Regions from separate parts of the Mitsuokella sp. UBA4253 genome, predicted to be linked through region 2. Evidence: riboswitches for the same ligand, from Rfam matches in the RefSeq annotation. Region 2 holds a riboswitch; the other holds the start of a gene.
What was found. A riboswitch is a leader RNA that binds a small molecule or an ion and turns the genes downstream of it on or off. The one in region 2 is predicted to bind molybdenum cofactor.
Positions count from the first base shown of each region.

Region 1 (6,634 bases), on a different contig from region 2:
CGAGCAAGGATAGCTTGAAGACAGGCGTCGAGGGCGAGGCCATGTCGCCCACTTCTAGCAGCCGCGAGCGGATGACGCCCTTCATCGGGGCGCGCAGCTCGTACTGCGAGAGCAGATACTCTTCGCGCGACTGCTCTTCTTCCAATGCCTGCAGATTGGCCTCAGCCGCCTCGATATCTTCCGAGCGCGGGCCGTTGCGAGCCTCGCGCAAGGCCTCCTTGGCCGCCTCAAGCTCCGCCTGCTTGGCTTCAGCCTGTGAGCGGGCGTTGTCGAGATCCTGCTCGCTCACGCCTTCCACGCTGTCGTAGACGGCCTGGCGGCGCTCGTAGATGCCCTGTGCGTTCGAGGCAGCTGCCTCAGCTGCCTTGTAGCGCTGCTGTGCCTGCGCAATCTCTTCGGCACGCGTGCCGTTGTGGAGCTTCGCGACCGTACTCTGCTGCGCCGCGATCTGAGCCTTCGTCTTGCGCAAGTTGATGTTGAGCTCATCCGTGTCGAGGCGCGCGAGGACCTGCCCCTCTTCGACCGTATCGCCCTCCTCGACCAGGATGTCCTTGACGCGGTCACTCCCGCGGAAGGAGAGCGTCACCTCGCGCACGTCGACATTGCCTGAGAGCGTGAGCTCCCGCGCAGCCGCCTGCTTTGCCGCTTCCTCATGGTGATGATAGGCAAAGATTCCCGCGCCGACGAGCAGCACGAGGATGACTGCCAGAATTCCCTTCTGTCTCCGTTTCATGATAATCCCTCCTATCCTTGCCGAACAATCTGCATGCAGACTTTCCCCGCCGCCACGGGCATGGCATCAGGACTCCATCAGCATGATCTTCTCCGGCGGGAAGTATACCGAAAGCACAGGTGCCTTGATAGCCCTCCACTCTGCCTTCGGCAGTTCCCAGCGGATGCAGCTGGCCTGATGCCCGGCGCGCCGGATCATGACGAGATACGAAAAGGTATCCTCGATGACATCCGCGACTTCCATCGAGAAGATGTTGCGCGCGGGGTCTTCCGCCCCTTCGCGGTATTCGAGGAAGTGCGCCCGCAGTCCCGCATACGCGACGGACTGCGGCTCTCTCGCCGCGACCGTCAGGTCGAGCTGCCAGTCTGCTGCCCGCACACGATGCGCATCGAGACGCTCCGCCTTCGAGACATTCTTGCAGCCCGTCAAGAGCGTCGCCGCGAGCGTCTGCGGATTCTCGAAGAGCGCATCGCGCGTGTGCGGCGGCTGCATCTGGCCGCGCTCGATGACAGCGGCACGGCTTGCCAGACGATAGACCTCACCGCGGTCGTGCGAGACGAGCACGGCTGCGCCGCCATACGACTTCAGCACCTCGCGGAGTTCCAGCTCCAATTTCCACTTCAGGTAATGGTCGAGCGCCGAGAACGGCTCGTCGAGCAGCAGGATCTTCGCATCGGACGCGAGGATGCGCGCGAACGCCGCGCGCTGCTGCTGGCCGCCCGAGAGTTCCATCGGGTACGCGTTGCCGAGCTCCGTGAGGTCGAAGCGCGCGAGATTCTCGCGCACGCGTGCCTCGCGCTGCTGCCGCGTGCCCCGCGCGACAAAGCGGATATTCTCGGCAATCGTCATATTGGGAAAAAGGGCAAAGTTCTGAAAGAGATAGCCGACGCGCCGCTCTTGCGGGGACAGGTCGATGCCCTGCTCGCTGTCAAAGAGCACCCGGCCGTCGAGCACGATGCGCCCGCGGTCGGGGCGCTCGAGCCCAGCGATGCACTTGAGGGTCATGCTCTTGCCGCAGCCTGAAGCGCCGAGCAGGGCAAAGACCTCATCGCGCAGCGTGAAGTCCGCCCGCAAGATGAAATTGCGCAGTTCCTTCTCGATCTTGACATCTAATTCCATCTCAAACCTCCCGGCGCCGCGGCGCGCCCGTCCGTGCAATCAAGTTGTTCATCAGCGTGACAAAGACGAGCGAGAAGACGACGATGACGATGGCCCAGTCAAAGGCCAGACCGTAGTCATTCGCCTGAACGGCCGCGTAGACGGCCGTGCTCATCGTCTGCGTGACGCCGGGGATATTGCCGGCGAACATGATCGTCGCACCGAACTCGCCGAGCGCACGCGTGAAAGAGAGCACGAGACCCGCGAGGATACCCGAGCGCGCATTCGGCACAAGGACGTGCCAGAAGATGCGCCACTCCGAGACGCCGAGCGTGCGCGCCGCCCCGACGATGTTGGGGTCGAGCTGCTCGAAGGCACCGCGCGCTGTGCGGTACATCAGGGGCAGCGAGACGACGATGGCCGCGATGACGGCGGCCTTCCAGGTGAAGACGATGGTCACATCGAACTGCAGGAGAAACTTGCCGATGGCGCTGCGGCGGCCGAAGGCCAGCAGCAGGAAAAAGCCGACGACCGTCGGCGGCAGGACGAGCGGCAACGTAATAACGGCATCGGCCAGCCCTTGGAAACGCCGCATGCGCGCGACGGCCAGAGCCAGGCCAATGCCGAGAAAGAACGTGACCACCGTCGCCACCACAGCTGTCTTTATTGTGAGGAAGAGCGGTGCGTATTCCATTATTTCACCTCAAAGCCATACTTCGCAAAGCGTTCCTTGTTCTTATCATTCGAGACGAAGGCCAGGAAATCCTTTGCCGTATCGAGATGTTTCGTGTCCTTGAGGACAGCTGCCGGGTAAATGATGGGCTTATGCGTGCCAGCCGGTGCCGTCGCGACAACGCGGACCGACGGCTCGACAGCAGCATCCGTCGCGTAGACGAGGCCGGCGTCGGCTTCACCCGATGCAACCCAGGCGAGCACCTGGCGCACATCGGAGCCGTAGACAGCCTTGGCCCTGATGTCATCGAGGAGGCCGAGCTTCGTCAGGATCTCCTCGGAGTACTGGCCGACCGGCACGCCCTTCGGCTCGCCGAGCGCGACGTGCGCGACAGCATCGCCCGTGAGCGCGTCAAACGAAGTGATGCCCCTGCCGCCTTCCTTCGGCACGATCAGCACGACTTCATTCTGCAGCAGGTCCTCACGCGTGCCGTCCGCGAGCAGGCCCTGCTTATCGAGTGCATCCATCTGCTTCTGCGCAGCCGAGAAGAAGAGATCGGCCGCGCCGCCATTCTCGATAGCCTGTTGCAGAGCGCCCGAACTGCCGTAGTTGAAGACGACCTTGACGTCTGGATGCTCCTGCTCATACGCCTTGCCGATCTCGTTCATGACATCGGTCAGGCTCGCGGCCGCCGAGACGTGGAGTTCCACGGGGCCCTTATCAGCGAGCTCCGGAGAGCTTGATTGCTGGCCGCCGCAGCCACTCACGAGTGCGAGCAGGCAGACTGCCATCAGTGTGAATAGTTTTTTCATGGTGCATAGCTCCTTTTCAAAAACGGAAGGCAGTGCCATTTCCAGCACTGCCCTGTGGGTTTGACCCAGGCTCAGCCTCATAGATGAAAGACATCATCCTTAGAGTGCTTTCGCTCGGAGTTTCGACTCATCCATTATAGCGGAAAATGAAGCTCTCTGCCATGAAAAATATCACGCCGATCACTTCGCTTCGAGCGCATTCCAGGCATCGTTGGCGCGCTCGAGGTAGAGGGACTGGATGGCCGCATTCTCGCCGATGCCGTGGATGTAGGCGTCGACCTTGTAGCCGGCGGCTTCGAGGATCGACTTGTGCGAGTCGGGCTCAGCGCCTGCCATGTCATTGTTGGCGTGATCGCCGGCGACCATCATCATCGGCATCAGTGTGACGTGCTTGATGCCGTTCTGCTTGAGCTTCGGCATGACCGTCTCGAGCGAAGGCCAGCCCTCGACCGTGTAGACGAAGACATTCTTGTAGCCGAGCTCGTCAATCTTGGCCTGGATGACGGAGTAATAGGCATTCGAGACTTGCGGCGTGCCGTGCGCCATGATCAGGATGGCATCGTGCTTGCCCTGCTTCGGGAACTGCGTCGCGAGCGCCTTGATGGTCTGCGTCACATCGTCGGCCTGGCCCTCCTGGCCCTGCCAGTACATCAGCGACGTGCCGAGCGTCATCTTCTTGAACTGGTCCTTGTAGTTGTGATAGACGCCGAGGTCGTAGTTGTACTCCATGCCCGGGATGACATCGAGCGAGACGAGTGCCACGCGGCTGTATCCCTCTGCCTTGAGGGCATCAAGTGCCTCCTCCGGCGTCGGGAACTTGATGCCCTCGTTCTTCGCCACACGGTCGATGATGATGTGTGAGGTGTAGGCCGTCACGACCTTGACACCCGGATGCGCCGCCTCGATGGCCTTGACCGTCGCATCGATCGTCTTGGCGCGCGTGTCCCTATAAGTCGTGCCAAATGTCATGACGACAATGGCATCTTTATCGGCCATATCCTTGAGTGCCGGATTCTCATACTTGAGCACGCCGATCTCCGATGCCTGTTTCAGGGCCATCGTCGCATGCTTCACCTCCGGATTGAGCTGGTACGCCGCCTCTGTCGCCGTCTGGTTCCAGCCGAGAGCAGCCGTGCACACCAGGCCGGCTGCCAGCATCTTCTGCCAATGTTTCATTGTGTTTCCTCCTTTGAATAAGTCTACCCAAACAAAAAAGGCTCTCCTCGCACGCACGCGAAAAAAGCCTTCCTATCGTAAAAAACCGTGCCACAAAGACACAGCTTTGCTGATAGCAATCGCCTTCCCATCGCTCGCAGGTCGTAACGGTGATTTTCGGACAGGCAGTTCTTCTGGCTCGGTTCATCGCTCCTCTGCGCCTTCCCAGATGTTCATCCAGTGACATATCTATGCAGATTCGCTCCCCTTACAGCGGCGGGACCGCGCCGGCTTTGACCGGCTTCTCTTTTCAGCGCCTTGCGGCGTCACCTGTTCCCTCTTTATGGAATTGTCATGATGGCGAAGTCAGGGCGCGACGTCCTTGCCGCCGTCGGCGGAGCGCAGGCGGCGGTTGATGGACGAAAGTCCCTTGTAGATCGTGTTGATGTCGATGTCGTCGCTGCGCGTCTCCATGTACTTCTCGAGCTTGCGCTTGACGCGCTGCAGCGCGTTGTCGATCGACTTGACATGGCGGCCGAGGTCTTCGGCGATTTCCTGATAGGACTTGCCGTCGAGATAGCTCATAAGCACCTTCCACTCCAGGTCGGAGAGGATCTCCTCCATCTTCTTCTCGATGTCGACGAATTCCTCCTGGCTGATGACGAGCTCTTCTGGGTCGGATACCTTGGCTCCTGAGATGATGTCGAGGAGCGTCCGATCCGAATCCTCGTCGTAGATTGGCTTGTTGAGCGAGACATACGAATTGAGCGGGATGTGTTTCTGACGGGTCGCCGTCTTGATTGCTGTGATGATCTGACGCGTCACGCAGAGCTCCGCAAAAGCGCGGAACGACGAGAGCTTGTCGTCGCGGAAGTCGCGGATGGCCTTGTAGAAGCCGATCATGCCCTCCTGGACGATGTCCTCGCGGTCGGCACCGATGAGGAAGTACGAACGCGCCTTTGCCCGAACGAAATTCCGGTACTTGTTGATCAGATAATCCAGTGCGACCTTATTGTTGTGTTCCTTGATATCCAGGAGGATCTCTTCGTCCGTCAGATTCTCGTATCTGCGGTACATGTCCTCCATGATATCCGTGTCTGCTGCTTCTTCCATCGCACTTTTCTCCTTTTACTGTGACAAACACGTAGCCCTTATATAGCCCTTATAGATGAGATTATACGCCCTTTCGCCCAAAAGCTCAAGGCGTCAGCCCTTCTTCTGGAGGCGCTGGCGCATGGATTCGTACATGAGGATGGAGCCAGCCACCGACGCATTGAGCGAATTGATGCGGCCGACCATCGGCATGCTGACGATGAAGTCGCACGCTTCCTTGGTCAACCGGCTCATACCACGGCCCTCGCTGCCGACGACGAGCACGAGCGGGCCCGTGAGGTCCGCCTCATAGTACGCCTTCTCACCGTCCATGTCGGCACCGGCTACCCAGAGGCCCTTCTCCTTGAGCTTCTTGAGCGTCTGTGCGATGTTGCCGATGCGCGCGACCGGCACGTACTCGACGGCGCCGGCCGACGTCTTGGCAACGGTCGCATTGAGGGAGACGCTGCGGCGCTTCGGGATCAGGATGCCGTGCACGCCAGTCGCATCCGCCGTGCGCAAGAGCGCGCCGAGGTTGTGCGGGTCCTCGAGCTCATCGAGAAGGACGAGGAACGGGGCCTCGCCCTTCGCCTCGGCTGCCTTCAGGATGTCGTCGAGCTCGGCATAGGGCACGGGCGCGACGTAGGCGAGCACGCCCTGATGACGATGCCCGCCCGCGAGCGATTCGATCTTAGCGCGCTCCACGTACTGCACGACGATGCCGCGCTCCTTGGCAAGCGCCGCGATCTCCGCGACAGAGCCCTCGCGGTCGCCGCTCGCGATCCAGAGCTTGTTGATGCCGCGCCCCGACTTCAGCGCTTCCGTCACGGCGTTGCGGCCGACGAGCACATCGTCCGGCAGCTCGCGCGGCTCTTCGCGGCGCTTCGGCTCAGCCTCCATCTGCGGCCTCTTGCGGCGCGGAGCCTCCTTCTCGAATTTCCTGCTGCGCCGCTCCTGCGGGCGCGCCTTTTTCTTCTGTTCCATCTCAATCCTTTTCTCTGAGCTTGATCATCTCAGCAAACTTGCCGCAGGTCATCTCTCCCTCCGGGCAGCGGCCCGTGTTGACGCAGC
Region 1 is NZ_DGWR01000007.1:7,064-13,697, forward strand. It holds gene B2X55_RS03675 (efflux RND transporter periplasmic adaptor subunit) at 1-733, opposite strand, end outside; gene B2X55_RS03680 (sulfate/molybdate ABC transporter ATP-binding protein) at 800-1,852, opposite strand; gene modB (molybdate ABC transporter permease subunit) at 1,854-2,525, opposite strand; gene modA (molybdate ABC transporter substrate-binding protein) at 2,525-3,316, opposite strand; molybdenum cofactor riboswitch at 3,310-3,448, opposite strand; gene B2X55_RS03695 (sirohydrochlorin cobaltochelatase) at 3,497-4,492, opposite strand; cobalamin riboswitch at 4,639-4,820, opposite strand; gene sigH (RNA polymerase sporulation sigma factor SigH) at 4,838-5,584, opposite strand; gene rlmB (23S rRNA (guanosine(2251)-2'-O)-methyltransferase RlmB) at 5,678-6,547, opposite strand; gene thyX (FAD-dependent thymidylate synthase) at 6,549-6,634, opposite strand, start outside.
Region 1: linked by a shared signal. The riboswitch ahead of modA (molybdate ABC transporter substrate-binding protein) and the one ahead of B2X55_RS04285 (molybdopterin-binding protein) in region 2 are both predicted to bind molybdenum cofactor.

Region 2 (6,634 bases):
AAGACGAAGCGCGTGATCGATACGCGCTATGAGTGAGCCGCAGGAAATCGTCACGGTCTGGCCTGACTTTGCAGAGGATTTCGCCTGCAAGGCCGACCGCTGCCAGCATAGCTGCTGCCGCGGCTGGGAGATTGATATCGACGAGGCGACGGCGGCGTATTATGCATCGCTGGACGGCCCCTTGGGTGAAGCGCTGCGCGCGAACATCGATGCTTTGGCAGACGGCACGCATGCCTTCCACCTGACGGCGGATGAGCACTGCCCCTTCCTGCGCGCGGACGGCCTTTGCCGCCTGATCCGCGAGATTGGCGAGGAGGCGCTATGCGAAGTCTGCACGATGCATCCGCGCTTCTTCATCATGAGTGGCGGTGTCGAGCTTGCGGGCTTTGGCCTGGCCTGCGAGAAGGCGGTCGAACTGCTGCTCTCGGCGGACAGCTTGCGCCTGCGGGCGGAGGGCGAGAGCCAGTCCTTTGACTTTGGCGCGCTGCTGGCGTTCCTCGACAAGGCGGTGCCGCGCGAGTGGCTGCTGCCGCCCGCTCGCCTGACGCTCGCGCAGTTCTCGTTTCTGCTCGCGCAGATGAAGGATACGGAACCCATCGATGACGCCTGGCCACAGCAGCTCACAGCCCTGCGCCTGGATTGCCATAAGCTGCTGCCGCGCTATGCGAAACTTCTCGCTGCGCAGGGAGCGGAGGCGGCAGAGAAGCTCGTCTCCTACATCCTCTACCGCCAGCTCGACAAGGCCGAGCGGTACGGCATGGAGGCGCTTTGCCGCTACGCGCGCTTCAACGTCGTCTTCATCTACCTGCTGGCCGCCGAGACGCAGGACCTGCCTGAGGCCGTGCGCCGCTGGTCGGAGCAGATTGAGTACGACGAAGAAAATACCGCACGCCTCATCCGGGCGTGCGGCAGAGCACCATCGTCCATTCTGTGAATCATGCCTCTGCTGAAAAATAAATTCGTGTTCAGGGCATTGCCTGGCGGGCAAGCAGCTGCTGACGGATGAATTTCATGACGAGCCGCTGGTCTTTTGAGATCTGGCGGCTCTTTTTGGTGATGATACAGCTCGTCAGCGAGAGCGGCGTGTCAAACGGGATCGTGACGATATCGGAAAGAGCGGTGACGGCCTGCTCAAAGAGGATGCTGGGGGCCGTGTGGGTGCGCAGGAGGCTGTATAGTGTAGAGAGGTGCGGCGAGTAGTAGGCGACATTTGGCTCGATGCGCGCCGCGGCGAAGGTGCGCATGAGGAGCCGCGTGACGTAGAACTCCTCCGACAGCAGGACAAGAGGTCCCCGGGCGGCTTCTGCCAGGCTGATGCTCGGGCGGTCTGCCAGTGGATGGCCGGGCCAGACGATGAATTTGACAGGACGGGAGTCGATGCGCCGATACTGGAGGTCGGGAAGCGTGGAGCCATCGTAGTTGACGACGGCGAGATCGACTTTTTCCTCCTGCACGAAGCGGGCTGCTTCCACCCCGTACGGCTCGATGATGTCGAGCTGTATCTCCGGGTGTTCGTGCTGGAAGGTGTGAAGCAGGCGCGGGATCAAGAAGGAGGCCTGCTGCTGCGGGATGGCGAGGCTGATCTTGCCGTGACGGCAGCTCATCTCGCGCACGCCGTCTTCGAATGCATCGACTTCGCGCAGGAGCGCGGTGACTTTCTGATAGAGCTTCTGCCCGTCCTGGCTGATCCGGATCGTGCGGCCGGCGCGCAGGAAGAGGTTGAGCCCTGTCTCATCTTCGATGGTCTGCATGGCCTGGCTCAGTGTCGACTGGGCGATGTGCAGCTCTGCTGCGGCATGTGTGATGTTCTGAAGCCGGCAGACGACCAGGAAATAGCGCATTTGCTGAATCGTCATGGAATCATCTCCTATCAGACGTTATGTTGTGGCTGCCATACAATTGTACCGCACCTCTGTCGAAAAACCAATCGGTTTAACCGATGGATTTATCGGATTTATCCGTTTTTCAAATCGCCTTCTCCATGTCATAATAAAGATGTCAAAAGAAAAGAGCTCTGAAAACAGATACATGCATCATAGGAGAAATGGAGAGTGATTATCATGACGAAGAAGAATATCCTGATCGGCATCGCAGCAGCAATCCTTTTTGTATTGCCGGTTTCTGTCAATATCGCTTTGGCTGGCACCGCCGAGAGCACGGAACGAGTACAGCCCATCCCGACGGTATACACGGGAAATTCCAGTTATGCCGATGATGCGATGGATTGTGATTATGTGCTGGAGTGAATGATTTGCTACATCCAAACAGAACACCCCGCGCTGCAAGACTTGCTTGCCAGTGTGGGGTGTATTTTTTTAGATCATCGCAGGGAAATGGCCAGCAGGTGTCTTGTCTTAGAAGGTTGCGCGGGACTTTCGGCCTGCGCTAGAATAGAGGAAAGGGGGCGATTGGATGAAGCGGCTTGTCATGCATGTGGATATGGATGCGTTCTTTGCTTCAATTGAGCAGCGCGATCACGAGGAGTACCGCGGGAAGCCGCTGATTGTCGGCGGGCTTTCCGGGCGCGGTGTCGTTTCGACCTGCTCCTACGAGGCGCGACGGTTCGGCGTGCACTCGGCGATGCCAATCGTGCGGGCGAAGCGGCTCTGCCCGCAGGGCATCTTTATCGAAGGCGACTACGCGCATTACCGCGCGGTGTCGCAGGAGATCTTCGCGATCTTTGCGCGCTACGCGCCCGTTGTCGAGCCGCTGTCCATCGACGAGGCGTTTCTCGATATCACGGGCATGGAGCTCCTGATGGAGTCGCCGCGCGCTTATGCCGAGAAGCTCAAGGCGGAGATCCGCGAAAAGACGGGCCTCGTCGCCTCTGTCGGCATCGCGCCGAATAAATTCCTCGCGAAATTGGCCTCGGATCTCGAGAAGCCGGACGGCCTCGTCATCATCACGGAGGAGGGGAAGCAGGCCGTCCTCGACCCGCTGCCAGTCGGCCGCATCTGGGGTGTCGGCGAGAAGACGGCAGCCAGGCTCGAAGCGCTGCGCATCCGCACGATTGGCCAGCTCCGGCGGACGCCGCGCGAGAAGCTCGTCCGTAGCCTTGGCGCGCATATGGCGGACCATCTGCTCGCGCTGGCCTCGGGCATGGATGCGCGGCCTGTGGCGCCGCGCGAAGCGGCGAAGTCCATCGGCAAGGAAGTCACATTCCCCGCGGATATCGAGTCCGTCGAGGAAGTGGAGCGGGTACTTCTCGACCTTGCGGAGAAAGTCGGCTACCGCCTGCGCCGCAAGGGCTGCAAGGGGCGGACCATCCAGCTCAAACTGCGCCTCGGCGACTTCCGCACCTACACGAGGAGCCGCACCTTGGCGGAGGCGACGTGCTACGACCGCGACATCTACGAGACAGCGCTCGCGCTCTACCGGGCGCTCGGCGTGCATCAGGGCATCCGCCTGCTCGGCATCGCTATTTCCGGCTTTGAAACTTCAGGCGCCATCTCACTCTTTCACGAGGAGGTGCGCAAGGAGAATCTCTACGCTGCCATCGATTCCATCAAGAAGCGCTTCGGAGAGCAGGGCATCACTAAGGCGCATCTGCTCAAGAGAGAACGTGCGGATGATGGCGATAAAGAGGATGAGGTGTGAAAAATATTATAGGAAAAGGGCAGCAAGTCTGCTAAAATAAGAAAAGATACGATACGACTCCGAGCGAAATCCGCTAAGGCCGGGCATCATGGGCTGGCTATGTGGACGAGCCAGGGTCCCGGGGGAAACGCCGGGGCCTTCCGTGATTGAAAAGGGGCGAAATCCAAGGGGCGAAGACCATCCTTTTGCAATTGCGGGAGGATGGTCTTTTTGATTGATTTTTGATGATTCGCACAATATGAGCGTGTGCAGCAGATAGGAGAGATGAGCGCGATGAAGGAAATCAGGACAGTCGATGCAGTCGGGCAGGTGCTCTGCCACGATATCACGCAGATCGTGCGCGGCGTGACGAAGAATGCGCGGTTCCGCAAGGGCCATGTGATCCAGGAAGAGGACGTCCCCGTACTGCTCTCGCTCGGCAAGGACCACATCTACGTCTGGGATGAGGATGCGACGGAGATGCACGAGAATGAGGCGGCCGATGTCCTGCGCGAGCTCTGCCAGAACGAGCACATGACGGCGACGGCGCCGAAGGAGGGCAAGATCGAGCTCATCGCGGACTGCGACGGCGTATTCCAGGTCGATGAAGACCGCTTTGATGCGGTCAATGAGCTCGAGGATGTCACGATCGCGACGCTCGCGCAGAACATGCCGGTCAAGAAGGGCATGAAGCTTGCGGGCATGCGCGTGACGCCGCTCTTCATTGCACGCGAGAAGATGGAGGAGGTGCGCCGCACGGCAGGTACGGAGCCGCTCCTTCGCCTGCTGCCGTACCGCAAAGATCTCAAGGTCGGCGTCGTGACGACAGGCACGGAGGTCTTCCTCGGCCGCATCGAGGACACGTTCACGCCGGTCATCGCGGCAAAGCTCAAGAAATTCGGCCTGACGATCGCGGAGCACCGTCTGTCGGATGACGTGACGGAGCACACGAAGGCGGCTATCGAGGAGCTCCTGGACCTCGGCATGGACATCATCCTCTGCACGGGCGGCATGAGTGTCGACCCCGACGACCGCACGCCGGCGGCCATCCGCGATGCCGGCGTCGACATCGTGACGTACGGAGCACCTGTGCTGCCGGGCGCGATGTTCCTGCTCGGCTACTCTGCGCGCGAGGGGCGTGAGGTCACGGTCATGGGGCTGCCTGGCTGTGTCATGTTCGACAAGGCAACGGTCTTCGACATGATCCTGCCGCGCGCGATTACCGGTGACCGCGTGACGCGCAAGGAGATCCGCCACTTCGGCATCGGCGGCCTCTGTATGCGCTGCGAGGTCTGCCGCTATCCCATCTGCCCCTTCCAGAAGTAAAGCGAGGTTGCTCATGCAGGATATTTCTCTGGAGCAGGCCATCTCGGTCCTGCTCGAACACACGAAGAAAATCGAAGCCGTCGAGGAGGTGCCTCTTTTAGAGGCGCTCGGGCGCGTCCTCGCTGAGGATGCTGTCGCGACATTTGACAATCCGCCGTTCGACCGCTCGCCGCTCGACGGCTACACCTTTGCGGCCGCCGGCACGAAGGGGGCGACGAAGGAGGCACCGGCTGCCTTTACGGTCATCGGCGAGGAGTGCGCCGGGGATTTCTTCGCGGCAGAAGTGCCAGCGGGCTCGGCTGTGCGCCTGATGACGGGCGCGGCCATCCCAAAGGGCTGTGACTGCGTCGTGCGCCAGGAAGATGTCACGGTGGAGGATGGCCGCATTTTTGTGCCGTACGAGCTCCACCATCACGAGAACTACTGCTTTGCGGGCGAGGATGTCCGCAAGGGGACACGGGCTGTCGAGCGTGGTACGGAGCTCACGGCGGCACATCTCGGCGTGCTTGCGAGCCTGGGTTTCGGCACGGTCAAGGTCCTCCGCCGTCCGCGCGTCGCAATCGCGAGCACGGGCGATGAGCTCGTGCTGCCGGGTGAGCCGCTGCGCCCCGGCAAGATCTACAACAGCAACCTCTACGCTCTTGCGGGCAGGCTGCGGGAACTCGGCTTTGAGCCGGAGGTGCTTGGTATCCTGCCGGATGACGCCGAACAGGCGGCTGCTGTCATCGCTGACTGGCAGGCGAAGGCGGACCTCTTCCTGACGACGGGTGGCGTCTCGGTCGGCAAGAAGGACATCATGCACGAGGTCGTCCGCCTCATCGGCACGCGCCTCTTCTGGCGCGTCTGCATCAAGCCGGGCGCTCCTGTCATCGCCTACACGGTCGGCAATATGCTCGGCATCGCGCTCTCGGGCAATCCGTTCGCGTCCTACGCGACGTTCGAGCTCCTGACGCGCCCCGTACTCGAAGCGTTCTCGGGCCGCAGCTCTGTCGCAGGCCGTGCGGTCGAGGGCTTCCTCGCCGATGCATTCCCGAAGCCGAGCTACGGGCGGCGCTTCATCCGCGCGCATTACGAGGCGGGCATCTTCGAGATCCCGGCGCAGCACGACTCGGGCTCGCTCTTCTCGGCGGCTGGCTGCAATGCGCTGATTGACATCCCGGCCGGCACGGGGCCTCTCATGGCCGGCACGCGGGTCAAGGGCGTTCTTCTTTGAGGTGATAGTATGTACGACCGCTACCAACGAAAAATCGAATACGTGCGCATCTCGCTGACGGACCGCTGCAACCTGCGCTGCCGCTACTGCATGCCAGAAGATGGCGTCGAGAAACTCCGGCACGAGGACATCCTGCGCTTTGACGAGATCGTCCGCATCGTGCGGGCGCTGGCCTCGCTCGGCGTGCGCAAGGTACGGCTGACGGGCGGCGAACCGCTCATCCGGCGAAACGTCGTCGAGCTCGTGCGCGAGATCCGCTCTGTGCCGGGCATCGAGTCCGTCGCGCTGACGACGAACGGCGTCCTGCTCGCGGACATGGCTGAAGACCTCGTGCAAGCCGGGCTCACGGGCGTCAACATCAGCCTCGACACGCTCAAGGCGGCTTCCTTTACGGAGCTCACGCGGCGCCCATTCTTCGCGCGCGTCGAAGATGGCATCGAGGCCATCGCGGCGACGGGGCTTCGCGATGTCAAGTTCAACTGCGTGCCGATCGCAGGCGTCAATGAGGCGGAATTGCCG
Region 2 is NZ_DGWR01000009.1:14,054-20,687, forward strand. It holds gene B2X55_RS04260 (phenylacetate--CoA ligase family protein) at 1-36, shown strand, start outside; gene fliB (flagellin lysine-N-methylase) at 29-934, shown strand; gene B2X55_RS04270 (LysR family transcriptional regulator) at 966-1,856, opposite strand; gene B2X55_RS04275 (hypothetical protein) at 2,061-2,246, shown strand; gene B2X55_RS04280 (DNA polymerase IV) at 2,413-3,597, shown strand; molybdenum cofactor riboswitch at 3,643-3,770, shown strand; gene B2X55_RS04285 (molybdopterin-binding protein) at 3,871-4,902, shown strand; gene glp (gephyrin-like molybdotransferase Glp) at 4,916-6,115, shown strand; gene moaA (GTP 3',8-cyclase MoaA) at 6,125-6,634, shown strand, end outside.